2 regions of the Streptomyces sp. NPDC007856 genome follow, and region 2 is predicted to be linked to the other one. Evidence: predicted binding sites of a transcription regulator. Region 2 holds the regulator's gene; the other holds the start of a gene.
The links. The regulator HspR, encoded in region 2, represses chaperone genes until heat shock. The targets are predictions, from matches to a motif close to TTGAGNNNNNNNNNCTCAA.
Positions count from the first base shown of each region.

Region 1: lon (endopeptidase La) is a predicted target of HspR. The motif match lies at 8,915-8,933, and genes of this name have one in related genera.

Region 1 is NZ_JBIAEC010000001.1:780,803-796,140, reverse strand. Features, by position in the region: gene ACFYOH_RS03800 (lysozyme) at 1-665, shown strand, start outside; gene ACFYOH_RS03795 (response regulator transcription factor) at 688-894, opposite strand; gene ACFYOH_RS03790 (SpoIIE family protein phosphatase) at 1,091-3,457, shown strand; gene ACFYOH_RS03785 (hypothetical protein) at 3,459-3,971, opposite strand; gene ACFYOH_RS03780 (DUF1153 domain-containing protein) at 4,007-4,444, opposite strand; gene ACFYOH_RS03775 (hypothetical protein) at 4,561-5,157, opposite strand; gene ACFYOH_RS03770 (serine/threonine-protein kinase) at 5,370-6,320, opposite strand; gene lon (endopeptidase La) at 6,472-8,892, opposite strand; gene ACFYOH_RS03760 (rhomboid-like protein) at 9,041-9,865, opposite strand; gene ACFYOH_RS03755 (spermidine synthase) at 10,062-10,739, shown strand; gene ACFYOH_RS03750 (response regulator transcription factor) at 10,853-11,593, shown strand; gene ACFYOH_RS03745 (ATP-binding protein) at 11,590-12,705, shown strand; gene ACFYOH_RS03740 (multifunctional oxoglutarate decarboxylase/oxoglutarate dehydrogenase thiamine pyrophosphate-binding subunit/dihydrolipoyllysine-residue succinyltransferase subunit) at 13,009-15,338, shown strand, end outside.
Region 2 is NZ_JBIAEC010000003.1:484,088-499,425, reverse strand. Features, by position in the region: gene ACFYOH_RS10320 (sugar ABC transporter substrate-binding protein) at 1-189, opposite strand, end outside; gene ACFYOH_RS10315 (PA14 domain-containing protein) at 485-2,515, shown strand; gene ACFYOH_RS10310 (heat shock protein transcriptional repressor HspR) at 2,567-3,016, opposite strand; gene dnaJ (molecular chaperone DnaJ) at 3,022-4,194, opposite strand; gene grpE (nucleotide exchange factor GrpE) at 4,231-4,905, opposite strand; gene dnaK (molecular chaperone DnaK) at 4,902-6,740, opposite strand; gene ACFYOH_RS10290 (undecaprenyl/decaprenyl-phosphate alpha-N-acetylglucosaminyl 1-phosphate transferase) at 6,835-7,854, opposite strand; gene ACFYOH_RS10285 ((Fe-S)-binding protein) at 8,042-10,324, shown strand; gene ACFYOH_RS10280 (SDR family oxidoreductase) at 10,520-11,212, shown strand; gene ACFYOH_RS10275 (antibiotic biosynthesis monooxygenase family protein) at 11,334-11,657, opposite strand; gene ACFYOH_RS10270 (YIP1 family protein) at 11,830-12,912, shown strand; gene ACFYOH_RS10265 (hypothetical protein) at 13,181-13,768, opposite strand; gene ACFYOH_RS10260 (ATP-binding protein) at 14,174-15,338, shown strand, end outside.

The DNA of each region.
Region 1 (15,338 bases), on a different contig from region 2:
ACGACGGCCGGCACGGCACCCCGGCCTCCGGTGACGTCACCCAGACCGAGGGCGTGGACGTCTCCGGCTACCAGGGCAACGTCGCCTGGTCGACCCTGTGGAACAGCGGGGTGCGCTGGGCGTACACGAAGGCGACGGAAGGCACGTACTACACGAACCCGTACTTCGCCCAGCAGTACAACGGCTCGTACAACATCGGCATGATCCGCGGCGCCTACCACTTCGCGACCCCGGACACCACCAGCGGCGCCACCCAGGCGAGCTACTTCGTCGGCCACGGCGGCGGCTGGTCCCGGGACGGCAAGACCCTGCCCGGCGCGCTCGACATCGAGTGGAACCCGTACGGCGCCGAGTGCTACGGCAAGACCGCGAGCCAGATGATCAGCTGGATCGCCGACTTCCTGAACACCTACAAGTCCCTGACCGGCCGGGACGCCGTGATCTACACGGCCACCAGCTGGTGGAGCGACTGCACCGGCAACTACGGCGGCTTCGCGGTGAACAACCCGCTGTGGATCGCCCGCTACGCCTCGGACCCGGGGACGCTGCCGGCCGGCTGGTCGTACTACACGATGTGGCAGTACATCTCCTCCGGCCCGACCGTCGGCGACCACGACAAGTTCAACGGGGCGCTGGACCGGGTGCAGGCTCTGGCCAACGGCTGAGCCCTCACAGACCCCTGAGCCCTCACAGCCCCAGGGAAATCGCGATCCGTGTCAGCTCGGCCATGCTCGTGTGGCCGAGCTTGGCGCGGATGCGGCGCATGTAGGTGTCCACGGTGTGCCGGGACACGCCCATGGCGCGGGCCGTCTGGAGATAGGTGCGGCCCGCGGCGACATGTCGGAGCGTCTCCCGTTCGCGATCGGTCAGCGGCCGGGCCGTAACGCCAGTCATCGAGTCCTCCTTGTTGTCACCCCCCAGCAGGATGGGTAATGCCGGAATAAGGGCATTTGCCTCCTTCACGCCGGGCAACCCCCGACCGGTTGCGGACGCCCGCGGATTTCTTGCCGCGGCCCTGCGTTGGTGCTCCGCGCCGCCCGGGATCATGCTGGTCAGGAGAGCCTGCCGAGCAAGGGCGAGATGAGCGGCGATGGAGCGACAGTCGACGTACACGGCCACGGCCACCATCGATGAGCAGGGCATTCTCACCGCGTGGAGCGAAGGCGCCCAGCGGCTCCTCGGCTATGACGCTCCGGCCGTCGTCGGACGGCCCGCCACCGCGCTTCTCGCCACCGACGGCTCGGCGGCCCGCCGGATCCTCGCCGGCCGGGACCGCTGGAACGGCACCGTCCCGCTGCGGCACCGCGACGGCCGGCTGCTGGAACTGGGCGTGCTCGCGCACCGCCGGACCTCGGAAACCGGCGTCACCGACTGGCTGGTGGTGAGCGCCGTGACGGCCCGTGCGCAGCCGCCCCGGGGCGAACCGCTGGAGGAGTGGACGTTCCTGCAGTCCCCCTTCCCGCTGGCGATCTTCGACGCCGAGCTGCGGCTCGTGCGCGCCAACCGCCGGATGGAACACGCCCTCGCCCTGCCCGAGGCCGCGATGCGCGGACTCAGGCTGCCGCACATCGTGCCCGGCTCCGCGAGCGAGGAGGCCGACCGGTCGATGCGGCTCGCGCTGGAGACCGGCCGGCCGCAGGAGGCCCGGGCCCGGCTCGGCGCGGAACTGGGCCGAAGTGCCGTGCTCACCCCGCTGAAGGACGCCGACGGCCGGGTGCGCGCCGTCTGCCTGTCCACCCAGACACCCGCCCAGGACTCCGCCGCCCGGCAACGCACGTCCGCCGACAGCAGCTCGCGCGTCGGCATGGCCGCCGACCAGGCCCGCGCCGCGCAGGAGCTCGGCGAGGTCACCGTCCCCCGGCTCGCCGACGTCATGGCGGTCGACCTGCTCGACTCCCCCCGCGAGGCGGACGAGGAACCCGCCCCGCGGCCCGGCCCGGTCGTCCTGCGCCGCGCCGCGCTGCGCGCCATGCCCGACGGCGTCGGCCCGGCGTACGGCAGCGGCGTCGGTGAGGCCGTCGTCTGCCCGCCGGACTCGCCCCCGGCCCGGTGTCTGACGGCCGGCCGGCCCCTGCTGTACGACACGGCGGACCCGCTCGTCGCCGAGTGGGCGGCGGTGGACCCGGGTGCGGCGTGGCTGCGCGCGTCCGGGGCGCGCTCACTGCTGGCGGTGCCGCTGCTCGCCCAGGGCAGCATGCTCGGGGTGGCGCTGTTCGGCCGGCGGCGCGACCGCGAGCCGTTCGGCCCGGAGGATCTGCGGCTGGCCCAGGAGTTCACGGACAAGGCGGCCACCGGCATCCGGCAGGCGCGCTCCTACACCAAGACCCGCACCACGACCATGGCCCTCCAGCAGAGCCTGCTCCCGCACACGCTGCCCGACCAGGCGGCCCTGGAGATCGCCACCCGCTATCTGCCCGCCGCGACACGGGCCGGGGTGGGCGGCGACTGGTTCGACGTCATCCCGCTGTCCGGGGCGCGGGTGGCGCTGGTCGTGGGGGACGTGGTGGGCCACGGGATCCGCGCCTCGGCCACCATGGGCCGGCTGCGCACCGCCGTGCGCACCCTGGCCGACGTCGATCTGCCGGCCGACGAACTCCTCACCCACCTGGACGACCTGGTGCTGCGGCTCGCCGCCGACGAGGGCAGCACGGACCCGACCGCCGAGACCGCCGGCGGCATCGGCACCACCTGTCTGTACGCGGTCTACGACCCGGTCTCCCGCCGGTGCACCCTGGCCCGGGCGGGCCATCCGCCGCCCGCCGTGGTCACGCCGGACGGCACCGTGCGCTTCCTGGACGTGCCCGCGGGCCCGCCGCTCGGGCTCGGCGGGCTGCCGTTCGAGGCCACCGAGACCGAACTGCCCGAGGGCAGCCTGCTCGCCCTGTACACCGACGGGCTGTTCGAGGCCCGCGAGCACGACATCGACGAGGCGCTGGACAAGATGTTCGCCGCGCTCGTCCGGCCCGCGCGGTCACTGGACGCGGTCTGCGACCACGTGCTCACCGAGCTGCTGACCCATCGCCCCGACGACGACATCGCCCTGCTCGTCGCCCGCACTCGGGTCCTGCACGAGGACCGGGTCGCCGCCTGGGAGCTGCCGAGCGACCCCGAGGACGTCGCCCACGCCCGCCACCTGGCCTGCGCCCAGCTGTCCGCCTGGGGCCTGGACGAGGCCTCCTTCACCACCGAGCTGATGGTCAGCGAGCTGGTCACCAACGCCATCCGCTACGGCCGCCCGCCCATCCAGCTCCGGCTGATCCACCAGGACGCGACCCTGATCTGCGAGGTGTACGACTCCAGCGGCACCACCCCGCACATGCGGCGCGCCCGCATCTTCGACGAGGGCGGCCGGGGCCTGCTGCTGGTCGCCCAGCTCGCCGAACGCTGGGGCACCCGGCACGACCGGGTCGGCAAGACGGTGTGGGCGGAGCAGTCGGTCGCCGAGGCCCCCGGCTGAGTCAGCCGTCGCCACCGTTGCCCCCGCGGCCGCCCTGACCGCTGGTCTCGCAGCCGACGCCGAGGCAGATCCCGCCGTTCCCGCCCCGCCCGCCGGCGCCGCCGTCGCCCCCGCCCACCGCGCCGCCGCCGTTCCCGCCGGCGCCGCCGTTGACGCTGCCCGAACAGACGCCGACGCAGATCCCGCCGTCGCCGCCCTTGCCGCCGTTCCGGCCCGGTGCGCCGGCGGTGCCGTCGCCGCCGTTGGCGCTGCCGTTGCAGAGCCCGGCGCAGATGCCGCCGCCCGCGCCCTTGGTGCCGTTGACGGTGCCGTTGCAGTCGCCCGCACAGATCGAGTCGCCGATACGGACGCTGCCGTTGCCCACATGGACGCTGCTCAGGCTGGACGGGCTGCCGCCGGATCCACCGCCGACGGGGCCGGTGTCGGCCATCGCGGCGGGGGCCATCGCGCCCCCGGCGATCACCACGGTCGAGACCGCGAGACCGATACCGAATTTCCAGGAGTGGCTGCCCATGGGATTTTCCTTTCTCCGAACTTCTTCTCGGAACTTCAGTCCGTCTGCAGAAATGCGAGCCAGTCGCCGTTCAGGAGCTGCCGCTCCCATGTGCTGATCTCTTTCTCCGGGATCTTGTACTTCTTGGCCGCGTCGGCCTGGGTCACCCGGCCGGTCAGCACGGCCAGCGCGATCCGCGCCTTGTCCAGCCGCGAGAGATCCGACTTCGGCTTGTCGGGCAGGTCGTGGAGGTCGAGCGGGGAGCAGCCCGGCTTGCCCGGCTTGCCCGGCTCACCCGGCTTGCCGGGCGCGCCGCCCTTGCCGCCTTCGCCGCCCTCTCCGCAGTGCGAGGACGGATGGGCCGGCGCGGCCACGTAGCCGCCGGGTACCGGGGCCGTGTGAGTGGCCGCCTGGGCGGCGCAGGCGGTGGCGGTGACGAGAGCCACGGAGGCTGCCGCGAGGGTGAAGGGACGCCGCCAGGAGTTCATGGACATCGGGGGTCTCCTTTTCCGATCAGGGGTGTGGTGGGGCGTTTCATGTGCGGGCGCTGTGGCCCGGTCGGGGGTGGGGGCCGGGCGGCCCCCACCCCGTCGACGGTCACAGGAGACGGTCAGAAGAGGCTGGAGCCACCGGCCCCGCCGGAGCCGCCGGACCCGCCGAACAGGCCGCCGAAGCCGCCCTTGCCGCCCTTCCCGCCGCTACCGCCCTGGAAGACGCTGTCGCCGCCCTTGCCGCCGTTGCCGCCCTTGCCGCCGACGAGGGTGCCGTCGCCCCCGCCACCGCCGCTGCCGCCGCCACCGCCGGACAGGACGCCGAAGCCGCCGGCGCCGCCGTCGCCGCCCTTGCCGCCGATGACGCCTTCGCCGCCGCCACCGCCGCCACCGCCGCCGCCACCGGCCAGGACGCCGTCGCCACCCTTGCCGCCCTGGCCACCGTCACCACCGGTGCCGAGGACGCTGCCGCCACCGGATCCACCGGCGCCACCGCCGCCACCGACCAGGCCGCCACCGCCGTCACCACCGGCTCCACCGGCGCCGCCACCGTGGACGAAGGCCACGGTCGAGGTGGGCATCGGGGCCGCCATCGCACTGGAGACGGGCAGGAGGACACCCCCGGTGACCAGCGCGGCGGAGGCGGCGAGGGTCGCGAAACGCAGACCTCGGCGCTTCGGACGGGCGTCGGCGTGGGTGTGAACGATACGAGTCATGAGCTTTCTCCCAATTACTGTGAGGATTTCCCGAGAGGGATTGCCGGAGGATTTCCGTTTCCCTCGGACCGCCTCATTTCCGTTCGGTGAGGCCGTGCTTCAAGTAGGCCCGAACGGGAAATCGGGGTCACGTTCCGAGGACTCGGGACTTGACGCGCTCACAGGCGTCGGGTAAAGCCCGCGTAAGCGGCACAGATCAGCCGCGGCACGGATCAGCCGAGGAACCGCCGGGCCCAGGCAGGGGGCTGCGGCGGCGGGACCAGGTCCACCAGGGTCGGCGTACGGCGGCGGGGCACACAGTCGGCGACGGCCGCCCGCAGGGCCGCGACGAACTCCAGACAGGTGCCGTGACGGTCGTCCGGGGCCTTCGCCAGGGCCTTGTGCAGCACCTCGTCGGCGGCCGGCGGAATGTCCGGCCGCTCCTTGCTGAGCACGGGCGGCGGGTCGTACTGGTGCGCCCACAGCAGTTCCAGGTGGTCCTCGCGCTGGAAGGGCGGGGCGCCCGTGAGCATCTCGTGGACCACACAGGCCAGGCTGTACTGGTCGGCCCGGCCGTCCACCGGGCGCCCGGCGATCCGCTCGGGCGCCACGTAGTCGAGGGTGCCGACGAACTCGCCCGCGGTGGTGAAACCGGTGAGCGACAGCGACTTCTTGGCCAGCCCGAAGTCGGTGAGATAGACGTGCTCGGGGTGGTCGCTGTCGACGACCTTGGCGATCAGGACGTTGCCGGGTTTGACGTCCCGGTGCACCAGGTCGCGCGCGTGGGCCGCGTCCAGGGCGGAGGCCAGCTGGGCCGCGATGCGCAGCGCGACCGGCACCGCCAACGGGCCCTCCCGGTCGATCAGGGCGCGCAGGTCCTGCCCGGAGACGTAGCACATGGCGATGTAGAGGACCCCGTCGAACTCGCCGGCCTCGAAGACGGGGACGATGTTGGGGTGGTCGATGGCGGCGGCCACCCGGGACTCCTGGGCGAAGCGGCGGCGGAAGGCGTCGTTCCTGGTGTACTCGGGGGCGAGCAGCTTGAGGGCGACCGTCCGGCCGAGGCGCAGGTCCCTGGCGCGGTAGACGACGGCCATCCCACCGCGACCGAGTTCGCGCTCCACCTTGTAGCCCGCGATCTCGGCCCCGATCAGACCGGAGGGGGTCTTGGGGGGCCAACTCACGCCTGAATTCTATCGAGCCATCCCGATATAGGCGCAATATGAAGATACTCGTACGATCCCCTGTGATCCCCCTACGCCCGCCCCTGCGAGCACATGGCGAAGGCCCGGGCTCCCTCACGGGACCCGGGCCTCGCCTTTCCCATGGCGTCCGTCACGCCGCCACGGGAACCTCCGGCGTCGCGCCGTTCGTCGCGGGCGCGAGTGCCAGTTCCAGGACCTGGCGGACGTCGGTCACGGTGTGGACGTCGAGCTTGTCCAGCACCTCGGCCGGGACGTCGTCCAGGTCGGGCTCGTTGCGCTTGGGGATGATCACGGTGGTCACCCCGGCGCGGTGGGCGGCGAGCAGCTTCTGCTTGACGCCGCCGATGGGCAGCACCCGGCCGGTCAGCGAGACCTCGCCGGTCATCGCCACGTCCGTACGGACCAGCCGCCCGGACAGCAGGGACGCGAGAGCCGTCGTCATCGTGATGCCGGCGCTCGGGCCGTCCTTCGGGACCGCGCCCGCCGGGAAGTGGATGTGCACGCCCCGGTCCTTCAAGTCGCCGACGGGCAGCTCCAGTTCGGCGCCGTGGCTGCGCAGGAAGCTCAGTGCGATCTGCGCCGACTCCTTCATCACGTCACCGAGCTGACCGGTCAGGGTCAGGCCCGCCGCGCCCGTCTCCGGGTCGGCCAGGGACGCCTCCACGAAGAGCACGTCACCGCCGGCGCCGGTGACCGCGAGACCGGTTGCCACGCCGGGGACGGACGTACGGCGCTCGGCCGGGTCCTGGGCGGACTCGGGCACGTGGTGCGGGCGCCCGATCAGGTCGCGCAGGTCGGCGTCCGTCACGGTGAACGGCAGCTCCCGCTCACCCAGTTCGTGCTGGGCCGCGACCTTGCGGAGCAGGCGGGCGATGGACCGCTCCAGGGTGCGCACGCCCGCCTCCCGGGTGTACTCGCCGGCCAGCTTGCGCAGGGCGCTCTCGTCCAGAGCGACCTCGTCCGTGCCGAGTCCCGCCCGCTCCAGCTGGCGCGGGAGCAGGTGGTCACGGGCGATGACGACCTTCTCGTCCTCGGTGTAGCCGTCCAGGCGGACGATCTCCATACGGTCGGCGAGCGCCTCCGGGATGGCCTCCAGGACATTGGCCGTGGCCAGGAAGACCACGTCCGACAGGTCGAGTTCGACCTCCAGGTAGTGGTCCCGGAAGGTGTGGTTCTGCGCCGGGTCCAGGACTTCGAGCAGGGCCGCCGCCGGGTCGCCGCGGAAGTCGGAGCCCACCTTGTCGATCTCGTCCAGCAGGACCACCGGGTTCATCGACCCGGCCTCCTTGACCGCCCGCACGATCCGGCCGGGCAGCGCGCCGACATAGGTACGGCGGTGGCCGCGGATCTCCGCCTCGTCGCGGACGCCGCCGAGGGCGACGCGGACGAACTTGCGGCCCATGGCGTGCGCGACCGACTCACCGAGACTGGTCTTGCCGACGCCGGGCGGGCCGACCAGGGCCAGTACGGCACCGCCGCGCCGGCCGCCGATGACGCCGAGCCCGCGGTCGCTGCGGCGCTTGCGGACCGCGAGGTACTCGGTGATGCGCTCCTTCACGTCCTGGAGGCCCGCGTGCTCGGCGTCCAGGATCGCCTTGGCGCCCTGGATGTCGTACGCGTCCTCGGTCCGCTCGTTCCAGGGCATCTCCAGGACGGTGTCCAGCCAGGTGCGGATCCAGGAGCCCTCCGGGGACTGGTCGCTGGACCGCTCCAGCTTGTCGACCTCCTTGAGCGCGGCCTCGCGGACCTTCTCCGGCAGGTCGGCGGCCTCGACGCGGGCGCGGTAGTCGTCGGACTCCTCGCCTTCCTGATCGCCGTTCAGCTCGCGCAGTTCCTTGCGGACGGCCTCCAGCTGACGACGCAGCAGGAACTCGCGCTGCTGCTTGTCGACGCCCTCCTGGACGTCCTTGGCGATGGTCTCGGCCACGTCCTGCTCGGCGAGGTGGTCGCGGAGCTGCTGCGTGGCGAGCTTGAGCCGGGCCACCGGGTCGGGGGTCTCCAGCAGTTCGACCTTCTGTTCGGTGGTGAGGAACGGCGAGTAGCCGGAGTTGTCGGCGAGCGCGGAGACGTCGTCGATGGCCTGGACGCGGTCCACGACCTGCCAGGCGCCGCGCTTCTTCAGCCAGGTGGTGGCGAGCGCCTTGTACTCCTTGACGAGGTCGGCGACCTGGCCCGGCAGCGGGTCCGGCACGCTCTCGTCGATGCGGGCGCCCTCGACCCACAGGGCCGCGCCGGGACCGGTGGTGCCGGCGCCGATGCGCACACGGCTCCGGCCGCGGATCAGAGCCCCCGGGTCACCGTCGGCCAGCCGGCCGACCTGCTCGACCGTGCCCAGCACACCGGTCTTCGCGTACGTGCCGTCGATGCGTGGCACCAGCAGCACCCTGGGCTTGCCCGGTTCCGACCGGGCGGCGGCCTGCGCGGCCTCCACCGCGGCCCGTACCTCGGCGTCGCTCAGGTCCAGCGGAACCACCATGCCGGGCAGCACGACCTCGTCGTCGAGCGGCAGCACGGGCAGGACGAGCGTGAACGCCGTGGACTCAGTAGCCATGATCTCCCCTTCGGCAGTCAAGTTGAGCTATGCCGACTCAACTGCTGGGGATGGGCTGGTGTTCCCCCTGCTTGTTCGCTCTCAGCGATCAAGTTCTCCCAAGGGGGTGCCGTGGAAGGTGCGTTCGCGGGTGCGGGTGCGTGGGCCCCTATCGGGGCGCTTCAGCCCACCGGCGCACGAAAGGCCAGCTCGCCACACCTATCGTCAGCGCGATCACGTGGCCCCAGTTCGTCATCGGATCCTCCAGGGCGATCAGGTCGCCGATGAGCTCGGCGGCCGTCACGGTGAGGAGGGGCCAGCGCAGCCAGGGGCGCAGGAGCCCCGCCAGCGAACCGATGCTGGCCGCGACGCCGAAGCTGATGCCGTAGTCGAGGCGGTGCAGTGAGGTGGGCGGGAGGTGGCCGACCAGGACGGCCAGGCCCACGGGGATCTCGGTGGCGAGTGTGGCCAGGACGTGCCCGGCGAGGAAGACACAGGCCGCGCGCGCGCCGCCTATCCGCCGCTCCAGCGCGGTGAGCACCAGCACGAACGCCAGCGCGTACGGGGAGAGGACCCCGCCCGCGATCCACAGTGCGCTCGCCGGCAGCACCACCCCCGGCGTGCGCACCAGATGGGCCACGTCCGTGCTGGAGTCCTGGTAGAGCGCGTGCATCACGGCGGGGTCGGCCAGGGCCGCGACCACGGAGGTGACGGCAAGGACGGCCGTGTAGGCGAAGGTGAACGGCGTGCCGGCGGGAGTGGGCAGCAGGCGCCACGGCCGCGGGAGCGGAAACGGAAGCCGCAGCGGTGCGGTCGGGCGCGGGTCGGTGAAGGCGGGTCCGGGAGCGGGGAGCGGGGCATGCCGCTGACGTGGCATGCCGTCCAGCAGGTCCGCGATCGCGGGGACCGGGACGGCGGCGGTGCCGTCCGGCTGGGGCACGCCCGGCAGGGGCGGGGACGCGGCCGTCGCAGGGCCCGTCGCGGTCCGTTCCACGCTGTGGCACTCCTTCCGTCGCGCCCAACCCTTCGGGTTCCGGGGGCCGCTGTCTATGACCGACGCCACGCGAGACCCGATTCACAGCAACCTCCTACGTTCCGGCTGCGTCCGCGCCCCGTACCGCAAGGGTGCACATCAGTGCGACATCCCTAATTCCCGTGCAGGTCAAGGTGTGTTCAAGGAATATGGGTGCATGACTGCCGCGTACGACTCCCCCGTGGTCCTCGACCGGCGCGACGGCCCGTACGGCGAGGTGGTGCTGCGCCGGCACGGCGCGCTGTTGCAGATCATCGCCAACGGCTGCTTCCTGATGGACACCTCCGACGGGCGCTCGGAGCGGCTGCTGGTCGACGCCGCACACCGGGCGCTGGACGGGCGGCCGGAGCCGAAGGTGCTGATCGGCGGGCTGGGAGTGGGATTCTCACTCGCACATGCAGCGGCGGACCCCCGGTGGGGCCGGATCACCGTCGTCGAGCGGGAACCCGCCGTCATCGACTGGCACCGGGACGGCCCGCTGGCGGAGATCTCCGCCGCAGCGCTCGGCGACCCGCGCACCGAGATCGTGCAGGACGATTTCGTGGCGTTCGTCAATGAGACATCCGACACGTTCGACGCGCTCTGCCTGGACATCGACAACGGCCCCGGCTGGACCGTCACGGACGACAACCACACGCTGTACTCACCGGCCGGACTGGCCGCCTGCGCAAGGGTGTTGAACCCCAAAGGAGTGCTCGCGGTATGGTCCGCCGAACCCTCTCCGGAATTTGAAGGAAGCTTGCGGAATGCCGGGTTCCAGCAGGTGCGTACCGAAGAGGTGCCCGTTGCCCGGGGCGTTCCGGACGCCGTGCACCTCGCCCTCCGCCCTGGATAGCGACAGGATGGTGGATCCCCGTAATGTGCTGCCCTGACGCGGATCATTCAAGCGTCAATCGCAGACATGGGATCACCCCACGGGTTCCGGAAAGCAACAAGCAGGGGCGGGCGATGGAGCAGACACACACCTCCCAGAGCGGCGCGGCGACGACCACCCCGGGCGCACAGCGCCGGGTGCTGGTCGTCGAGGACGATCCCACGATCGTCGACGCCATCGCGGCCCGGCTGCGCGCCGAGGGATTTCTCGTACAGACCGCGACGGACGGCCCGGCCGCCGTCGACACGGCCGAGGCCTGGCAGCCGGATCTGCTGATCCTCGACATCATGCTGCCGGGCTTCGACGGCCTGGAGGTCTGCCGGCGGGTGCAGGCACAGCGCCCGGTGCCGGTGCTGATGCTGACCGCGCGTGACGACGAGACGGACATGCTGGTCGGTCTCGGGGTCGGCGCGGACGACTACATGACCAAGCCGTTCTCGATGCGGGAGCTGGCCGCGCGGGTGCATGTGCTGCTGCGCCGGGTGGAGCGGGCGGCACTGGCCGCGGCCACCCCGCGCTCCGGCATCCTGCGGCTCGGCGAACTGGAGATCGACCACGCACAGCGCCGGGTGCGGGTGAAGTCCGAGGACGTCCACCTCACGCCCACCGAGTTCGACCTGCTGGTGTGCCTGGCGAACACCCCGCGCGCGGTGCTCTCCCGGGAGCAGCTGCTGGCCGAGGTGTGGGACTGGGCCGACGCCTCCGGCACCCGTACGGTCGACAGCCACATCAAGGCGCTGCGCCGGAAGATCGGCGCCGAGCGGATCCGTACGGTGCACGGCGTCGGCTACGCACTGGAGACGCCGACTCCATGAGCGGTGACGGGCGGCAGGCCGCACGGAGGAGCCCCGGGGAGGATCCCTGGGGCGGCGTACGCCCGTTCTCGATCAAGACCAAGCTGGGCGCGCTGGTCGTCATCGCGGTGCTGATCACCACCGGACTGTCGATCGTCGCGGTGCACACCAAGACCGAGCTGCGCTTCATCACGGTCTTCTCGATGATCGCCACCCTGCTGATCACGCAGTTCGTGGCCCACTCGCTGACCATGCCGCTGGACGAGATGAACGCGGTGGCACGGTCGATCTCCGAGGGCGACTACACCCGCAGGGTGAGCGAGGGCCGCCGGGACGAGCTGGGCGACCTGGCCGGGACGATCAACGTCATGGCGGACGAGCTGGAGGCCCAGGACCGCCAGCGCAAAGAGCTGGTCGCGAATGTCTCCCATGAGCTGCGCACCCCCATCGCGGGCCTGCGCGCGGTGCTGGAGAACATCGTCGACGGGGTCACCGAGGCCGACCCCGAGACCATGCGGACGGCCCTGAAGCAGACCGAGCGGCTCGGCCGGCTCGTGGAGACCCTGCTGGATCTGTCCCGGCTCGACAACGGCGTCGTACCGCTGAAGATGCGGCGCTTCGAGGTGTGGCCGTACCTCTCGGGCGTGCTGAAGGAGGCCAACATGGTGGCCTCGGCGCGCGCGGGCATCGCCTCCGGCTCCGGCAGCCACACGCGCAGCGACGTCCATCTGCACCTGGACGTCTCCCCGCCGGAGCTGACCGCGCACGCGGATCCCGAGCGCATCCACCAGGTCGTCGCCAACCTGATCGACAACGCGGTCAAGCACAGCCCGCCGCACGGCCGGGTGACGGTACGGGCGCGGCGCGGGCCGCAGCCGGAGTCGCTGGAGCTGGAGATCCTGGACGAGGGCCCCGGCATACCGCGGTCGGAGTGGCACCGGGTGTTCGAGCGGTTCAACCGGGGCGCGGTGACCCGGCCGCACGGCCCGGGCAGCGACGGCGGCACCGGACTCGGTCTGGCGATCGCCCGCTGGGCGGTGGATCTGCACGGCGGCCGGATCGGTGTGGCCGAATCCGAGCGGGGCTGCCGGATCATCGTCACTCTCCCGGGAGAGTCCTCCGTCCCAAGTTGACGTAAAGTTCGAACCGGAGGCACAAGATCCACGAGCGTCCGCGCCATTGCCGTGCAGCTGGACACGTGTGATCAGGAGCAGGCCCGCGCGACCGGTCGGACGAAGGCGCGCCGGGCCGGGGCCGGTGCACCCTCTCACATGCGGAACCACGCTTGTTTCCCGCCATATCAAGCCCTGAAACAAGATTTCCGATGTGACTTACGCGACGATGACCTTGCTCGACCTGACCTTCCCGGCCATGGAGGCGTAGCCTTTATTCCCGCTGTCCATCACCTTGTGAAGCGGAAGAGGGCGGTTGCCGCCGTGTCGCCACAGTCCCCCAGTAACCAGAGCGTCTCCACCGACGACCAAGCCGGGAAGAACCCCGCTGCTGCGTTCGGTCCGAACGAGTGGCTCGTCGACGAGATCTATCAGCAGTACCTCCAGGACCCGAATTCGGTAGACCGCGCCTGGTGGGACTTCTTCGCCGATTACAAGCCGGGAGCGCCTGCCACCCCGGCTGCGGCGGGTACTGCGGCCGCGGGGGCCGCAGACACCACCACCACGGCCCCTGTGGGCCAGGCCGCGCCGGCTCCCGCAGCCCCGGCGGCCCCGAAGCCCGCCGCCGCTCCGGCGCCGGCTCCCGCAGCCCCCGCGGCGAAGGCCGCGGCCCCCGCCCCGGCCAAGCCGGCGCAGCCCGCACAGGCGCCCGCTCAGCCGAAGCCGAAGGCCGCTCCCGCCGCGAAGGCCCCCGAGGCCCCCGAGGGCCCGGAGCTGATCACGCTGCGCGGCCCGGCCGCCGCCGTCGCCAAGAACATGAACGCCTCGCTGGAGCTGCCGACCGCCACCTCGGTCCGCGCGGTCCCGGTGAAGCTGCTGTTCGACAACCGGATCGTCATCAACAACCACCTCAAGCGCGCCCGGGGCGGGAAGATCTCCTTCACGCACCTGATCGGGTACGCGATGGTGCAGGCCATCAAGGCCATGCCGTCGATGAACTGGTCCTTCGGCGAGAAGGACGGCAAGCCGACCCTCGTCAAGCCGCCGCACGTCAACCTCGGCCTGGCCATCGACCTGGTGAAGCCCAACGGCGACCGCCAGCTGGTCGTCGCGGCCATCAAGAAGGCCGAGACGCTGAACTTCTTCGAGTTCTGGCAGGCCTACGAGGACATCGTCCGCCGCGCCCGTGACGGCAAGCTGACGATGGACGACTTCACCGGTGTCACGGTCTCCCTGACCAACCCCGGCGGCCTCGGCACCGTCCACTCCGTGCCGCGCCTGATGCCCGGCCAGTCCGTGATCATGGGCGTCGGCTCCATGGACTACCCGGCGGAGTTCCAGGGCACCAGCCAGGACACCCTGAACAAGCTCGGCATCTCGAAGGTCATGACGCTCACGTCGACCTACGACCACCGGGTGATCCAGGGCGCCGCCTCCGGCGAGTTCCTGCGCCAGGTCTCGAACCTGCTGCTCGGCGAGAACGGCTTCTACGACGACATCTTCGAGTCGCTGCGCATCCCCTACGAGCCGGTCCGCTGGCTGAGGGACATCGACGCCAGCCACGACGACGACGTCACCAAGGCCGCCCGCGTCTTCGAGCTGATCCACTCCTACCGGGTCCGCGGCCACGTCATGGCCGACACCGACCCGCTGGAGTACCGCCAGCGCAAGCACCCCGACCTGGACATCGTCGAGCACGGCCTCACCCTGTGGGACCTGGAGCGCGAGTTCGCCGTCGGCGGGTTCGCCGGCAAGTCGATGATGAAGCTGCGCGACATCCTCGGCGTGCTGCGCGACTCGTACTGCCGCACCACCGGCATCGAGTTCATGCACATCCAGGACCCCAAGCAGCGCAAGTGGATCCAGGACCGGGTGGAGCGCGGTCACTCCAAGCCGGAGCGCGAGGAGCAGCTGCGCATCCTGCGCCGGCTGAACGCGGCGGAGGCCTTCGAGACCTTCCTGCAGACGAAGTACGTCGGCCAGAAGCGCTTCTCCCTGGAGGGCGGCGAGTCCGTCATCCCGCTGCTCGACGCGGTCATCGACTCCGCCGCCGAGTCGCGCCTGGACGAGGTCGTCATCGGCATGGCCCACCGCGGCCGCCTGAACGTGCTGGCGAACATCGTCGGCAAGTCGTACGCGCAGATCTTCCGCGAGTTCGAGGGCAACCTCGACCCGAAGTCGATGCACGGCTCCGGCGACGTGAAGTACCACCTGGGCGCACAGGGCACCTTCACCGGCCTGGACGGCGAGCAGATCAAGGTCTCGCTGGCCGCCAACCCGTCCCACCTGGAGACGGTCGACCCGGTGATCGAGGGCATCGCCCGCGCCAAGCAGGACATCATCAACAAGGGCGGCACGGACTTCACGGTCCTGCCGGTTGCGATCCACGGCGACGCGGCCTTCGCGGGCCAGGGCGTGGTGGCCGAGACCCTGAACATGTCGCAGCTGCGCGGCTACCGCACCGGCGGCACGGTCCACATCGTCATCAACAACCAGGTCGGCTTCACGGCCGCTCCCGAGTCCTCGCGTTCGTCGATGTACGCGACGGACGTGGCGCGGATGATCGAGGCCCCGATCTTCCACGTCAACGGCGACGACCCCGAGGCGGTCGTCCGCGTCGCCCGCCTGGCCTTCGAGTTCCGCCAGGCGTTCAA
Region 2 (15,338 bases):
CTGGATGATGGGGTAGTCGAACTTGTCGTAACGGGTGTTCGCCTTCTCCGGCAGCAACAGGCCCACGGTGATGTCGTTGCCCTTGCTCGGGCTCGCGCTCGCGCCGTCCCCCGTCGCTCCCAGCACGCCGCATCCGGCGAGCGAAAGGGTCATCGTGGATGCGGCCACGGATATGGCGATACGACGCATTCGAGGGCTCACTTCATGTGCGTTCCGGACGTAGGGCTGCTATACGACCCAGGTGTCTGAAAAGACAACGCGGAGGCCACACCCGGCGTCAAGCAGAACCACTTAACGAGTCCGCAACACCACGCTCGGCTGACCCTGTGAAGGAGGCACGGAATCACCTCCAAACACTCTTTACGGACCCTCCATTCAAGGAGAGTTCATGGGTCGGCAAAGATCGGTACAACCAACCCGGTCCTCCGCGAGTCATGATCACCGGCGGCCGTGCGCCGCTTTCCCGACTCGACCAGAGGACCGAATGAACCCAGCCAGACGCGGGGCCGCCACGGCCCTCGCACTCGCCACCGCCGGTACTTTGCTCAACGCGGTCACCCTGCCCGCCTCCGCCGCCACGACGTGCGCATCGCCGGTCTACAAGCGGACGTTCTACGCGAACACCACGTTCTCCGGCACTCCGAAGAAGACGGACTGCGACACCGTCGTCGACCAGAACTGGACCGGTGCGCCCGCCACCGGGCTGCCGAAGGACAACTTCGGCGTCCGCTGGACCGTCACGCGCGACTTCGGCTCCGGCGGACCCTTCACGTTCGCCGTGTCCGGAACCGACGGCGTCCGGGTCTACCTGGACGGCGTCCGCAAGGTGGACCTGTGGTCCAACACCTCCGGCACACGCGCGAAGACCGTCAACGTCACCGTCCCGTCCGGCAAGCACACCCTGCGCGTCGACCACGTCAACTGGACTGGCACCTCGAGCGTCAAGTTCGGCTACACACCGCGGACTTCGCCGGACGCCGACAAGGTCAGGCCGCTCGCCCCGACCGGGCTGTCCTGGGACTACCACACCGGTGACCCGGACGGCATCCACGCTGTGCTCAGCTGGACGGCGAACAAGGAGATGGACCTCGCCGGGTACCGCGTGTACCGGCGGGTGGCGGGCACGAGCACCTACACGCGGGTCGGTACGACGACGGTGCCCCGCCTCAGCGAACGGCCGCCACAGACCGGGCAGTCGTACTACTACGAGGTCCGCGCCTACGACAGGGCCGGCAACGAGTCCACCGGAAGCGCCGACCAGGGCCCGATCCCGTCACGGGACCTGACACCGCCCCCCGCCCCGAAGCTCACCGCGACCGGCTCCGAGGACGCCAACCGGTTGTCCTGGACGGCCGTCAAGGACGCCGTCGCCTACCGGGTGTCCCGCAAGGCCGCCGGCGACGCCTCCTTCACCGTGCTCACCGACACCACGGACACCGGCTACACGGACACCAAGGCGGCGTACCGCACCGCCTACGACTACAAGGTCAGCGCGATCGACGCGCACGGCAACGCCGCCGAGTCCGCCGTCGTGAGCGCCACCCGGACCATCACGCCGCCGCAGGCCGTCACGGCGAGCACCGGCAGCGGCGAGGTGGTGCTCGGCTGGACCGAGCCCGCGGACACCACCGGCTACACGGTCCGCCGCGCGGAGGCCTCGGCCGACGGCTCCCGCACCTGGCAGACCATCACCTGTGGTTCGCCCACGAGCGGCACGGACGCCGACGGCAACACCGTGCGCGGCTGCACGGACTACTCCGGCCGCCGCGGCAACACGTACCACTACACGGTGCTGCGCAAGGACTCCTCCGGCCGCTGGTCCGTGCCCTCCGCCGAGGTCACCGCGACCCGGCCCGGCGACGAGACGCCACCGCCGGTCGTCACCGGCGTCGCCGCCGAGCCGCTGGAGTACGGCATCCGCCTGTCCTGGCAGCCCAGCACGGCGCCGGACCTGGCGTCCTACCGCCTCTACCAGCAACAGGACGAGTCCTACGACCCCGAGTACCTCGGGGAGGTGAACGCGTCGACGACGCAGACCCTGCTGTCCTGGCCGGCCGACGGCAAGTCGTACCGCCTGTTCGTCGTGGCCGTGGACGTCTACGGCAACTCCCTGACCTACCAGGACGATCCGGACGTCAAGGACTGGAGCGTGCCCGTCGCCTCGGTCCCGGTGACCGCGCTCGACCTGCGGCCCACCTCTGTCCCGGACGCCACGGCGGGCTGCCAAACGACGACCTGGAGGACCGCGAGCGGGATCAGGGTGGAGCCGTGGTGTCCGTACGAGGACACCTCCTCGGTGACCGGCTTCCACGTCTACCGCTGGGTCCGCGCCGAAGCCCGGTTCGTCCGGCTGACCGAGACCCCGGTGGCCAAGAGCCGGGACGGCTGGTTCTGGACCGACACGAACGCCCCGGCCGGCACGACGGTCTACTACATGATCTCCCTCGTCCGGGCGGACGGCACCGAGGCCTTCGCCGAGACCGACTACGCCATCACCCCGCCGAGCGGTTCCTGACACGCCGAAGGGGCCCGCGGAAAGACCGCGGGCCCCTTCACCGTGTTCCACTCAGTCCTGCTGCCGCCCCTTCGGCCGCCACACCACCAGCGCGCTGGTCTGCTGGACCTCCTGGTACGGGACCAGGTCGCGGCGGTAGGAGGCGTGGACGGCCGCCTCCCGCTGCTGCATCGCGGCCGCCGCGCCGTCCAGGGCCGCCTCCAGCTCCACGACCCGGGACTGCAGGGCGGCGACCTGGTTCTCCAGTTCGATGATGCGCTTGATACCGGCCAGGTTGATGCCCTCGTCCTGCGACAACTGCTGTACCTGGCGGAGCAGTTCGATGTCGCGGGCCGAGTAGCGGCGGCCCCGGCCGGCGGTGCGGTCGGGGGAGACCAGGCCCAGGCGGTCGTACTGGCGCAGCGTCTGCGGGTGGAGTCCGGAGAGCTGGGCCGCCACCGAGATGACGTAGACCGGGGTCTCCTCGGTCAGTTCGTACGGATTACGCCGACGGCCGTCCATCACTCTCAGTCTCCCTTCGCGGCCTCGAACAGCTCCGCCCGCGGGTCCTCGCCCGCGGTCGCCTCGCGATACGCCTCCAGTGCGTCACGAGCCTTCCCCGACAGGTCCTTGGGAACACGCACCTCGACGGTGACCAACAGGTCGCCGCGAGTGCCGTCCTTGCGGACCGCGCCCTTGCCCCGGGCGCGCATGGTGCGGCCGTTGGGCGTGCCGGGCGGCAGTTTCAGGGTGACCGCGGGGCCGCCGAGGGTCGGTACCCGGACCTCGCCGCCGAGGGCCGCCTCGGCGAACGTCACCGGCACGGTGACGGTGAGGTTGTCGTCCTTGCGTCCGAACACCGGGTGCGCGCCGACGTGCACCACCACGTACAGGTCGCCCGCCGGTCCGCCGCGCTCGCCGGGCGCGCCCTTGCCGCGCAGCCGGATGCGCTGCCCGTCGGTGACGCCGGCCGGGATGCGGACCTGCATCGTGCGCGAGGACTTGGCGCGGCCGCTGCCCTTGCACTCCAGGCAGGGGTGCTCGGCGATCAGGCCACGGCCCTTGCAGTCGGGGCAGGGGTCGGTGAGCGAGAAGCCGCCGCCGGAGCCCCGGGCGACCTGCCCGGTGCCGACACAGGTCGGGCACACGCGCGGTGTGCCGTTCTTGTCGCCGGTGCCCGAACAGGCCTTGCAGGGTGCCTGGGAGGACATGCGCAGGGGCACCGTGGCGCCCTCGATGGCCTCCGTGAAGCTCAGCGTGACCTCGGTGTCGATGTCCTGGCCGCGCCGCGGCTGGGTACGGGTCGTGCCCGTGCCGCCGCGGTTGAACAGTCCCCCGAAGACGTCACCGAGTCCGCCCCCGAAGCCGCCGCCCTGGGTGGTGGTCCCGCCGCCTCCGAAGAGGTCGCCCAGGTCGAAGTTGAAGGAGCCGCCGGCGCCCGGCCCGGGGCGGAAGCCGCCGTTGCCGAACAGGGCGCGAGCCTCGTCGTACTCCTTGCGCTTCTTGGGGTCGCCGAGGACGTCGTTCGCCTCGGAGATCTCCTTGAAGCGCTCCTCCGCCTTGGCGTTGCCCTTGTTGGCGTCCGGGTGGAACTCGCGGGCGAGCTTCCGGTACGCCTTCTTGATCTCGGCCTCGGTGGCGTCCTTGGGGACGCCGAGGACCTTGTAGTAGTCCTTCTCGATGAAGTCCTTGGTGCTCATCCCCGACGTCCCTCCTTCCCCTTGAGTGTCCTCACGTCAGCCCTCGTCCGGGCCACCGTTCTCCTTGCCATCAGCGGCGCCGGCCTGCTTCGCCTCGGACGCCTTGTCCTCGGCGCCCTCGGCCTTGACGGTCTGTGCGCCGGGCTGCGGCTCGGCGACGGCCACCCGCGCGGGGCGGATGGTGCGCTCGCCGATGCGATACCCGGGCTGCAGGATCGCCACGCAGGTCGTCTCGGTGACGTCCGGCGCGTAGCTGTGCATCAGGGCCTCGTGGATGGTCGGGTCGAAGGGCTCGCCCTCCTTGCCGAACTGCTGCAGGCCCATCTTGGCCGCGACGGTCTCCAGCGACTCGGCCACCGACTTGAAGCCGCCGACCAGTTCGCCGTGTTCCCGCGCGCGGCCGATGTCGTCGAGCACGGGCAGGAGCTCGGTCAGGAGGTTCGCGATGGCGATCTCCTTGACCGTGATCCGGTCCCGCTCGACCCGGCGGCGGTAGTTCTGGTACTCGGCCTGGAGGCGCTGGAGGTCCAGCGTGCGCTCGTGCAGCGCCGTGCGCACCTGGTCCAGCTGGGCCACCAGACCCGCGGTCTCGTTTCCGTCCCCGGCCGGGGCCGCCCCCTCCTTGGGAGCGGCCTTCGGCTCGGCGTCGTCGGGGGTCGCGCCGGAGGGGACGTCGGGCTTCTCCTCGAAGCCCGGGGTCTCCTCCGTCACGCGGCACCGTCCTTGCGCTCGTCGTCCACGATCTCGGCGTCCACCACGTCGTCGTCAGCGGCCTTGCCGCCCTGAGCGGCGCCCTCGGGGCCGCCCGCGGCCTGGGCGTCGGCGTACATGGCCTGGCCCAGCTTCTGCGAGACGGCGGCGACCTTCTCGGTGGCGGTGCGGATCTCGGCGGTGTCCTCGCCCTTGAGGGCTTCCTTCAGCTCGCCGACCGCGGCCTCGACCTCGGTCTTGATCTCGCCGGGGACCTTGTCCTCGTTGTCCTTGAGGAACTTCTCGGTCTGGTAGACGAGCTGCTCGCCCTGGTTGCGGGTCTCGGCGGCCTCGCGGCGGCGGTGGTCCTCCTCCGCGTACTGCTCGGCCTCCTGGCGCATCCGGTCGACCTCGTCCTTCGGCAGCGAGGAGCCGCCGGTGACGGTCATCTTCTGCTCCTTGCCGGTGCCGAGGTCCTTCGCCGTGACGTGCATGATGCCGTTGGCGTCGATGTCGAAGGAGACCTCGATCTGCGGGACGCCACGCGGCGCCGGCGGCAGACCGGTCAGCTCGAACATGCCGAGCTTCTTGTTGTACGCCGCGATCTCGCGCTCGCCCTGGTAGACCTGGATCTGCACGGACGGCTGGTTGTCCTCGGCCGTGGTGAAGATCTCGGAGCGCTTGGTCGGGATCGTGGTGTTGCGCTCGATCAGCTTGGTCATGATGCCGCCCTTGGTCTCGATGCCGAGGGACAGCGGGGTGACGTCGAGCAGCAGGACGTCCTTGACCTCGCCCTTGAGGACACCGGCCTGGAGCGAGGCGCCGATGGCGACGACCTCGTCCGGGTTCACACCCTTGTTGGCCTCCTTGCCGCCGGTCAGCTCCTTGACGAGCTCGGCGACGGCGGGCATACGGGTGGAGCCACCGACGAGGACGACGTGGTCGATCTCGTTGATGGAGATGCCGGCGTCCTTGATGACGTTGTGGAACGGCGTCTTGCAGCGCTCCAGCAGGTCGGCCGTCAGCTGCTGGAACTGGGCGCGGGTGAGCTTCTCGTCCAGGTGCAGCGGGCCCTCGGCGGACGCGGTGATGTACGGCAGGTTGATCGAGGTCTCGGTGGAGGAGGACAGCTCGATCTTGGCCTTCTCGGCGGCCTCACGGAGGCGCTGCAGGGCCATCTTGTCCTTGGACAGGTCCACGCCGTGACCGGACTGGAACTGCTTGACCAGGTAGTCGACGACGCGCTGGTCCCAGTCGTCACCACCGAGGTGGTTGTCACCGTTGGTGGCCTTCACCTCGACGACGCCGTCGCCGATCTCCAGCAGGGACACGTCGAAGGTGCCGCCACCGAGGTCGAAGACGAGGATCGTCTGGTCGTCCTTGTCGAGGCCGTAGGCCAGCGCGGCGGCGGTCGGCTCGTTGACGATGCGCAGGACGTTCAGACCGGCGATCTCACCGGCCTCCTTGGTCGCCTGACGCTCGGAGTCGTTGAAGTACGCCGGGACGGTGATGACCGCGTCGGTCACCTTCTCGCCCAGGTAGGCCTCGGCGTCCCGCTTCAGCTTCTGCAGGATGAACGCGGAGATCTGCTGCGGGTTGAAGTCCTTGCCGTCGAGCTGGATCTTCCAGTCGGTGCCCATGTGGCGCTTCACCGAGCGGATGGTCCGGTCCACGTTCGTGACCGCCTGGCGCTTGGCGACCTCGCCGACGAGCACCTCGCCGTTCTTGGCGAAGGCGACGACGGACGGCGTGGTCCTGGCGCCCTCGGCGTTGGTGATGACGGTGGGCTCGCCGCCCTCCAGAACGCTGACGACGGAGTTAGTCGTGCCCAGGTCGATGCCGACCGCACGTGCCATGGTTGATTCCTCCAGCTGACTTGAGTGGAACGGACTCAAGTGTGCACGACGGCCCCCGCCCGGTCAACAGACCTGAGTCGAGAGGACTCAAGTCTTATCCGTTCCTTACACGCAACCGGGCGCTGACCTGCGTCGATGGCATCCGCCGGGGTTGCTGGACAGGGACACGAAGGAGGACGCCGACGATCAGCACCGTCCCTCCGGCCACCCATGCCACGGCCCCGTCCCCCGTCCACCCGGTGTGCACGAGCACTCCCACGAGCACCGAGGCGAAGGAGCCCGCCCCCAGCAGAACGACCGAGCCCTGCGGCGTGAGACCGAGCGGCCGCAGCCGGTGTACGAGATGGTCGGGGCCGCGCCTGACCAGCGGACGCCCGGCCAGCCGCCGGGAGAGGACCACGAGGACGGCGTCGGCGAGGGCGGGCGCGCCGAGGCAGAACATCACCCCCGCGCTCGGCTCGAATCCGTACCCCGCGCGCGTGAAGACGAGGGACGACGACAGCAGGAACCCGGTGAACAGCGAACCGCAGGCGCCGAGCCCGATCCGCGCGGGATGCCAGTTGTGCATCAGGAAGCCGGTGAGCGCGGCGGCCAGGACGCTCAGCAGAGCGGCGAGCCCGTCCATCAGTTCGGCGGCCGCGCAGGCCCCCGCCCCGAACGCGGTGACGACCCCGACGGTCCCCGCGAGACCGTCCGCGTGATCGAGCCCCTTGAAGGCGAAGGAGGCGAGGACGATCCAGCCCACGGCGAGCAGCCCGACCGGCACACCCGTCTCCTGGAACGGCACCACGTAGGCCGCCGCCACGGCCGTACCGGCGACGAGCACGCGCGCGCGGATCCGCCAGACGTCACCGGCCAGGCCCAGCGCGGCGACCGCGGCGGCGGCGATCAGCAGCCGGTCGACCCCGTCCCCGAGCGGCGCGATCGCGGTCCGCTGCCCCACCCAGGCGACGAGACAGGTGACGGCCACCACGGCGAGCCCGCCGAGCAGCGGCAGCCGCCGCTGCCGGCGCCGGTCGAGGATGCCGGCCCGCAGCGCGGGCACCCTGAGCAGCGCCGAGAGCACGGCGGCGAGAAGCAGGGCGGCGGTTGCGGCGGCGATCCCGTAGAGCACGGCTCTAAGGTAGGGGCGAATGTAGCAAATCGGTATGAATAACACGATCTGATGACCCTGGGATGATGCTCGTCACCCCGCACGCGGCTGCATCCCGAAGGAAGATGGGGGTAGTCTCAGACGGACTACATAAGTTACCGCTTAGTAATGTCAGCTCGGTTAACACGAGGCCGCCTCAGGAGCCCCAATGCAACTCGCCGCGATCATCGTGTCGCTGGTCCTGATCGTGGTCGGCGTGGCACTGTTCGGCCGCGCCCTCCTGCAGATCTACAACTTCATGCGGCTGGGCCAGTCGGTTCCTGCCGGAACGCGGACCAACGACCCCGCACAGCGCACCATGACCGTGGTCAGGGAGTTCCTCGGCCACACCCGGATGAACCGCTGGGGCGTCGTCGGGGTGGCGCACTGGTTCGTGGCAGTGGGCTTCTTCACCCTGCTGCTGACGATCGTCAACGCGATCGGGCAGCTGTTCAAGGCGGACTGGATCCTGCCGGTCATCGGCGAGTGGGCGCCGTACAACGTCTATGTCGAGTTCATCGGCACCATGACGGTCGTCGGCATCCTCGTCCTGATCGCGATCCGCCAGCTGAGCCACCCGCGCACGCCGGGCCGCAAGTCCCGCTTCGCGGGCTCCAACTTCGGCCAGGCGTACTTCGTCGAGGCCGTCATCCTGATCGTCGGCGTGTGCATCTTCATGCTGCACGCCCTCGAAGGCGCCCAGCACCACGTCGACGGCTACGAGGCCTCCTTCTTCATCTCGTACCCGGTGGTGTCGTGGCTGAAGGGCATGGACGTCTCCACGCTCCAGAACCTCACCTACTTCTTCGCCGGCCTGAAGATCGCGACCTCCTTCATCTGGATGATCGTGGTCGCCCTGAAGACCGACATGGGTGTGGCCTGGCACCGCTTCCTGGCGTTCCCGAACATCTTCTTCAAGCGCAACGCCACCGGTGAGACCTCCCTCGGCGCCCTGCTGCCGATGACCTCCGGCGGCAAGCCGATCGACTTCACCGACCCCGGCGAGGACGACGTCTTCGGCGTCTCCCAGGTCGAGCAGTTCTCCTGGAAGGGCCTGCTGGACTTCTCCACCTGCACCGAGTGCGGCCGCTGCCAGTCGCAGTGCCCCGCCTGGAACACCGGCAAGCCGCTCTCCCCGAAACTGCTGATCATGTCCCTGCGGGACCACGCGCACGCCAAGGCGCCGTACCTGCTGGCCGGCGGCGGCAAGACCATGGAGGGCGAGGAGAAGGCCTCCGAGGAGCAGCTCGCTTCGGTGCCCGCGGCGGCGCTGGCGGAGGCCGAGCGCCCGCTGATCGGCACCGCCGAGGAGAACGGCGTCATCGACCCGGACGTGCTGTGGTCCTGCACCACCTGCGGCGCCTGCGTCGAGCAGTGCCCGGTGGACATCGAGCACGTCGACCACATCGTCGACATGCGCCGCTACCAGGTCATGATCGAGAGCGCCTTCCCCTCCGAGGCGGGCACGATGCTCAAGAACCTGGAGAAGAAGGGCAACCCCTGGGGCCTGGCCAAGAAGCAGCGCCTGGAGTGGACCAAGGAGGTCGACTTCGAGGTCCCGGTCGTCGGCAAGGACATCGAGGACCTCACCGAGGTCGAGTACCTGTACTGGGTCGGCTGCGCCGGCGCCCTGGAGGACCGCGCCAAGAAGACCACCAAGGCCTTCGCCGAGCTGCTGCACATCGCGGGCGTCAAGTTCGCGATCATGGGCGGCGACGAGAAGTGCACCGGTGACTCCGCCCGCCGCCTCGGCAACGAGCCCCTGTTCCAGGAGCTCGGCATGGAGAACGTGGCCGCGCTGAACATGGCCTTCGGCGAGGAGACCGACGAGGACGGCAACGTCACGCCGGAGTCCAAGAAGCCGAAGTCCGCGAAGAAGATCGTCGCCACCTGCCCGCACTGCCTCAACACGATCGGCAACGAGTACCCGCAGCTCGGCGGCGACTACGAGGTCATCCACCACACCCAGCTGCTGCAGCACCTGGTGGACGAGGGCAAGCTGGTCCCGGTCACCCCGGTCGAGGGCATCATCACCTACCACGACCCGTGCTACCTGGGCCGCCACAACAAGATCTACACGCCCCCGCGCGAGATCATCGGCAAGGTCCCGGGCCTGCGCAACGAGGAGATGCACCGCCACAAGGAGCGCGGCTTCTGCTGCGGCGCCGGCGGCGCCCGGATGTGGATGGAAGAGCGCATCGGCAAGCGCATCAACAACGAGCGCGTCGACGAGGCGCTGTCGTTGAACCCCGACATCGTGTCGACGGCCTGCCCGTTCTGCCTGGTCATGCTCACGGACTCGGTCAACGGCAAGAAGAACGAGGGCAAGGCCAAGGAGTCCATCCAGGTCGTGGACGTGGCCCAGCTGCTCCTCGACTCGGTGAAGACCCCGGTCGACCCGGCCGGCGAGCCGGAGAGCGAGAACGAGCCGGAGCCCGAGCCGGTGAAGTGACACCGGCCGTCCCGGTCGTACGGCGCCCCCTGCCCCGCACAGGCAGGGGGCGCCGTCGTTCCACCCCCGCGGCTGAGCCCGGCTGTCACAAACCCGGCCGCTGCGCTGTCCTGCTGCTGTACGGAAGCAATACAGCGACCGGAGACAGTGATGAGGATCGTGGTTGTCGGCGGTACCGGGCTCATCGGCTCGTAGGTGCTCGCGCTGCTGCGCAACAGCGGTCACGAGGCCGTGCCCGCCACTCCCTCCACCGGAGTCAACGCCTACACCGGCGAGGGCCTGGCGGATGCGCTCAAGGGCGCCGACGTGGTCGTTGACGTGTCGAGCTCCCCCTCCTTCGACACCGAGCCGGCCCTGGACTTCTTCACCCGCTCGGCGCAGCACCTGTTCGCGGCCGAGAAGGCGGCGGGGGTCCGCCACCACGTCACGCTCTCCATCGTGGGCGTCGACCAGGTACCCGACTACGGCTACTACCGGGCCAAGGCCGCCCAGGAGCGGGCCGTGCGCGACAGCGGAGTGCCCTACAGCCTCGTGCGCGCCACCCAGTTCTTCGAGTTCATCGCCCCGGTGATGGACATGTGCACGGAGGGCAAGCAGGTCCACCTGCCGTCCAACCGGCTGCGCCCGATGGCCTCCGCCGACGTCGCCGCCGACGTCGCCGACGCGGCGCAGGGCGAACCGTCGTACGGCATCCGGAACATCGCGGGCCCCGAGGTGCACCGGCTCGACCGGCTGGGCGAGCTGACCCTGGCAGCCAGGCCGGACGGCCGTTCAGTGGTCACCGACGAGTCCGCGAGCCCGTTCGCGGGCATGACCGACGTCCTCACCGGCGACGACACCGCGCACCTCGCGACCACCCGCTACGAGGACTGGCTCAAGCGAAGCTGACCGATACGCCCCCGTCCATCCGTACAGGACGGGATTGGCAGATCCGTTCCACCGGCCCGATCCGAACGCGCAGGTCACGGACCCGGGGTTCGACTCCATCTGGAACAGATCCGCCCATCGTCTACGCCCCCTTGGGCCCCGCCTGCTGCACCACCTCGAAGGACCACAGGGTGGAGCCGGAAGCCGCGGGCTTCGGGCGCTCGGCGCCCTCTCCGCCCTGGTGCGCGGCCTTCATCGGTCCCTCCAGCCACGCCTGGAAGGACTCCTCGTCACGCCAGCGCGTGTAGACGAGGTAGGTGTCGGTGCCCTCGACGGGACGCAGCAGCTCGAACCACTCGAAACCGTCGGAACTCTCCACCGCGTGGGCCCGGGAGGCGAACCTCTTCTCCAGCACCTCCCGCTGCTCGGCGGGGACGGTCAGCACGTTGATCTTCACTACGCTCATGCCACCATCCTGACCCACCACCCTCGCGCTCCGCCGCCACCCCGGGGTGTCGCCGCCAGTCGAACACGTGCGACCCCGGTTCAGCCGACCGAAGCGCCGTTGCACTGAGAGCCGGTGGGGGACAGGAAACCCTGGAAATCCCCTGGACCGTCCCCTGACGGTCCCTTAGGGGATGTCACAGGTCGGCCGCAAAGCCGGGCCCGGACGCCCGGGCCCGGCACGTCACTCTTTGAGACCAGGTACGTTCGATGACGTGGCTGGATTCAGGATCGGACGCGGGGGCCGGGACAACCGCACCCCTCAAGGACAGCAGGCGCCGCAGGGACCGTCGTACGGCCGGCCCGGACCGCAGCACGGTCAGCCGGGGCCGTCGTACGGACAGCCCGCGGGGCCCGCGTACGGCTACCCGCAGGCGCCGCAGCGGTCGTACCCGCAGCCGGGACAGCGGTCGTACCCGCAGCAGGGGGGTCGGCCGAGGCAGCAGTCGTACGGCCGGCAGGGCCAGTCGTACGGATACCCGGGTCCGGCCGGTGACGGGCCGGAGTACTTCGGGGACGACGGCGGCTACCCGGGCGGCGGCGCTCCCGGTCGGGACCCGTACGCGGCCGACAGCCCGGGCCACACCCAGGCGTTCTCGATCGACGAGGCCGCCGCTTACACACAGGGTGCGACCTACCAGGCCGGCTCGGCCGCGGCGCCCGCCGCACCGCTGGGCCCGCCGCTGCACTGGAAGGAGCTGCTGAAGGGGATCGTCCTCTCCCCCGGCCAGACCTTCCTGCGCATGCGGGACTACACGATGTGGGCCCCGGCGCTCATCACCACGTTCCTCTACGGCCTGCTGGCCGTCTTCGGCTTCGACGGCGCCCGCAAGGACGCGATCGGCGCCACGCTCTCCAACGCGGTGCCGATCGTGCTGATCACGGCGGTCGTGATGGTGCTCGGCCTGTTCGTCCTGGGCGTGGTCACCCACACCCTGGCCCGTCAGCTCGGCGGCGACGGCGCCTGGCAGCCGACGGTCGGCCTGTCCATGCTGATCACGGCCCTCACGGACGCGCCGCGGCTGCTGGTCGCGATGTTCGCCGGCGGCGACGCGACCTTCGTCCAGCTGCTCGGCTGGGCCACCTGGATCGGCGCGGGCGCCCTGCTGACCCTGATGGTCTCCCGCTCCCACGACCTGCCGTGGCCGAGGGCGCTGGGGGCCTCGGCGATCCAGCTGATCGCGCTGCTGTCGATCGTGAAGCTGGGCACGTTCTAGTCCCTCGTCCCAGTCTCCTCTGATCGCAAAAGAGCTCCCGGCACGACAGCCGGGGGCTCTTCTAAATCATTGAGTGCCTGCCCTTGTCATCCCGTCCCTTAAAGCCCGAGATTCGTCACCAGGGACGACGAAAAGTCGATCGCGTGAAGTCGCTTTTCAACTTACCGGCCTGTTGTCCGGCGGGGCAGGCCGGCCGGGCAACGGGCGCGCACGTAAAACAGTCCGGCGACCGGGTGCCTGTGCACCAGCGGCCGCCGGACTGTGAAGTTCAGCCGTTGTTGTTATTGTTGTTGTTGTTCGCGCCCCCGCCGTTGTTGTTGTTATTGTTGTTGTTGTTCGCGCCCCCGCCGTTGTTGTTGTTATTGTTGTTGTTGTTGTTCGCGCCCCCGCCGTTGTTGTTGTTGTTATTGTTGTTGTTGTTCGCGCCTCCGCCGTTGTTGTTGTTGTTATTGTTGTTGTTGTTCGCGCCTCCGCCGTTGTTGTTGTTATTGTTGTTGTTGTTCGCGCCTCCGCCGTTGTTGTTGTTATTGTTGTTGTTGTTGTGGCGGTGGCCCTTCTTCTTGCCGTTGTTGTTGTTATTGTTGTTGTTGTTGTTGTTCCCGCCTCCGCCGTTGTTGTTGTTATTGTTGTTGTTCGCGCCTCCGCCGTTGTTATTGTTGTTATTGTTGTTGTTCCCGCCTCCGCCGCCGTTGTTGTTGTTATTGTTGTTGTTCCCGCCGTTGTCGCTCGGCACCATCGCGTGAGCGGCCGTAGGCGCCGGGGCGGCGAAGGCGGCGGTGGGTACCAGGGCGCCTCCCGCGGCCAGCGCGGCCGACGCGGTCAGCACCGCAGTACGCTTTGCGATCTTCTTCAGCATGGTGATCCCTTTTCGATGAGTGCGGATTGGGCGCCGATCAGAGCCCAATTCAATTGCGGAGGATGTTCTCCGAGGGAGCCATCCGTCCGACCTGATGACTCAATTACGCCCCGGCACTCCGCCCGCGTCATTCCCCGAAATCTCGGGACTTGACAGACGACGGCGACCTGCTGTTTCCTTCGCCCTCTCAGGCCGGTTTGAGCCGCGAGAACCGGGAAACCGCGCGGGCCTCTTTCGTCAGCATGCTCTGCCGCAGCCGGGGGACACATCGGGTGGACACCCCAAGTTCCACCCCGGCACAAACCGCCGCGCACCCCAGATTTCCGGCAACACCCCACCTGCCGGCCTGCCTTGATCGTCTGGATCTTTTGCGCAGCTTCCGCCACAGAGGGAAACTGACCGGTGATGGACCTGCTAGAGCGAGAGGCCGTGCTCCAGGACCTCACCGGTCACCTGCGGGATGCCGTGAGCGGCCCTGGGCGTATGGCCCTTGTGCGCGGCGAAGCCGGCATCGGCAAGACCAGCGTCGTCAACCGTCTTGCCCAGCTGGCCGATCCCCATATCCGGGTCCTGGCCGGCGCCTGTGACCCGCTGGCCACCCCTCGCCCCCTGGGCCCGCTGATGGACCTGGCCCCGTACTTGGGCCGGGCGGCGCGCACCGCCCTGACCGGGGCGCTTACCGGCACCTGCCGTTCCGACGAGGTCTTCGACTGCCTCCTCGCCGACCTGAGCTCCTACCCCAGCCTGCTGATCGTGGAGGACGTCCACTGGGCCGACGAGGCCACGATGGACCTGCTGCGTTACCTGGCCCGGCGGCTGCCGAGCGTTCCGGCGCTGGTGGTGGTCACCTACCGCGACGACGAGATAGGCCGCACCCACCACGTGACCGCTCTCCTCGGCACTCTGGCCGGCTATCCCTGGGTGCACCGCCACGACCTGGCCCCGTTGAGCCGTCGGGCCGTGGCCAGGCTGGCCACCGGACACGCCGTCGACGCCGAGCAGCTGTATCACGTCTCCGCCGGCAACCCCTTCATCGTCACCGAGATCCTGGCCGCCCCCGCCGAGTCCATCCCCGCCACGGTGCGCGAGGCCGTCGCCGGCCGCCTGGCCGGCCTATCGGCCGCGGCACGCGGGGTCGTCGATGTGCTGGCCGTCCTGGGGCGCCGGGTCTCGCTGCCGCTGCTGGCCGGCATGCTGCCGGCCACGGAGGAGGCGCTCGACGAGGCCGTGGCCTGTGGAATCGTACGGACCGACGGGCAGGTGACCGAGTTCCGCCATGAGCTGACCCGGCTGGCGGTACTGGAGTCCGTCCCCGCCCCCTACCGTCTGCGGGTGCACCGGCAGGTGCTGACGGCGATGCGGTCCCGCCCGGTCGCCGCGGACGATCTGGCCCTGCTGGCCGATCACGCCGAAGGTGCCGGGGATCCGACCGCCGTACTGGAGTACGCGCCCGCCGCGGCCGCCCATGCCGCCGCGCTCGGCGCGTACCGGGAGGCGGCCGCCCAGTACGCCCGCGCCCTGCGGTATGCCGACCACCTGACGCCCGACCAGCACACCTTCCTGCTGGAGG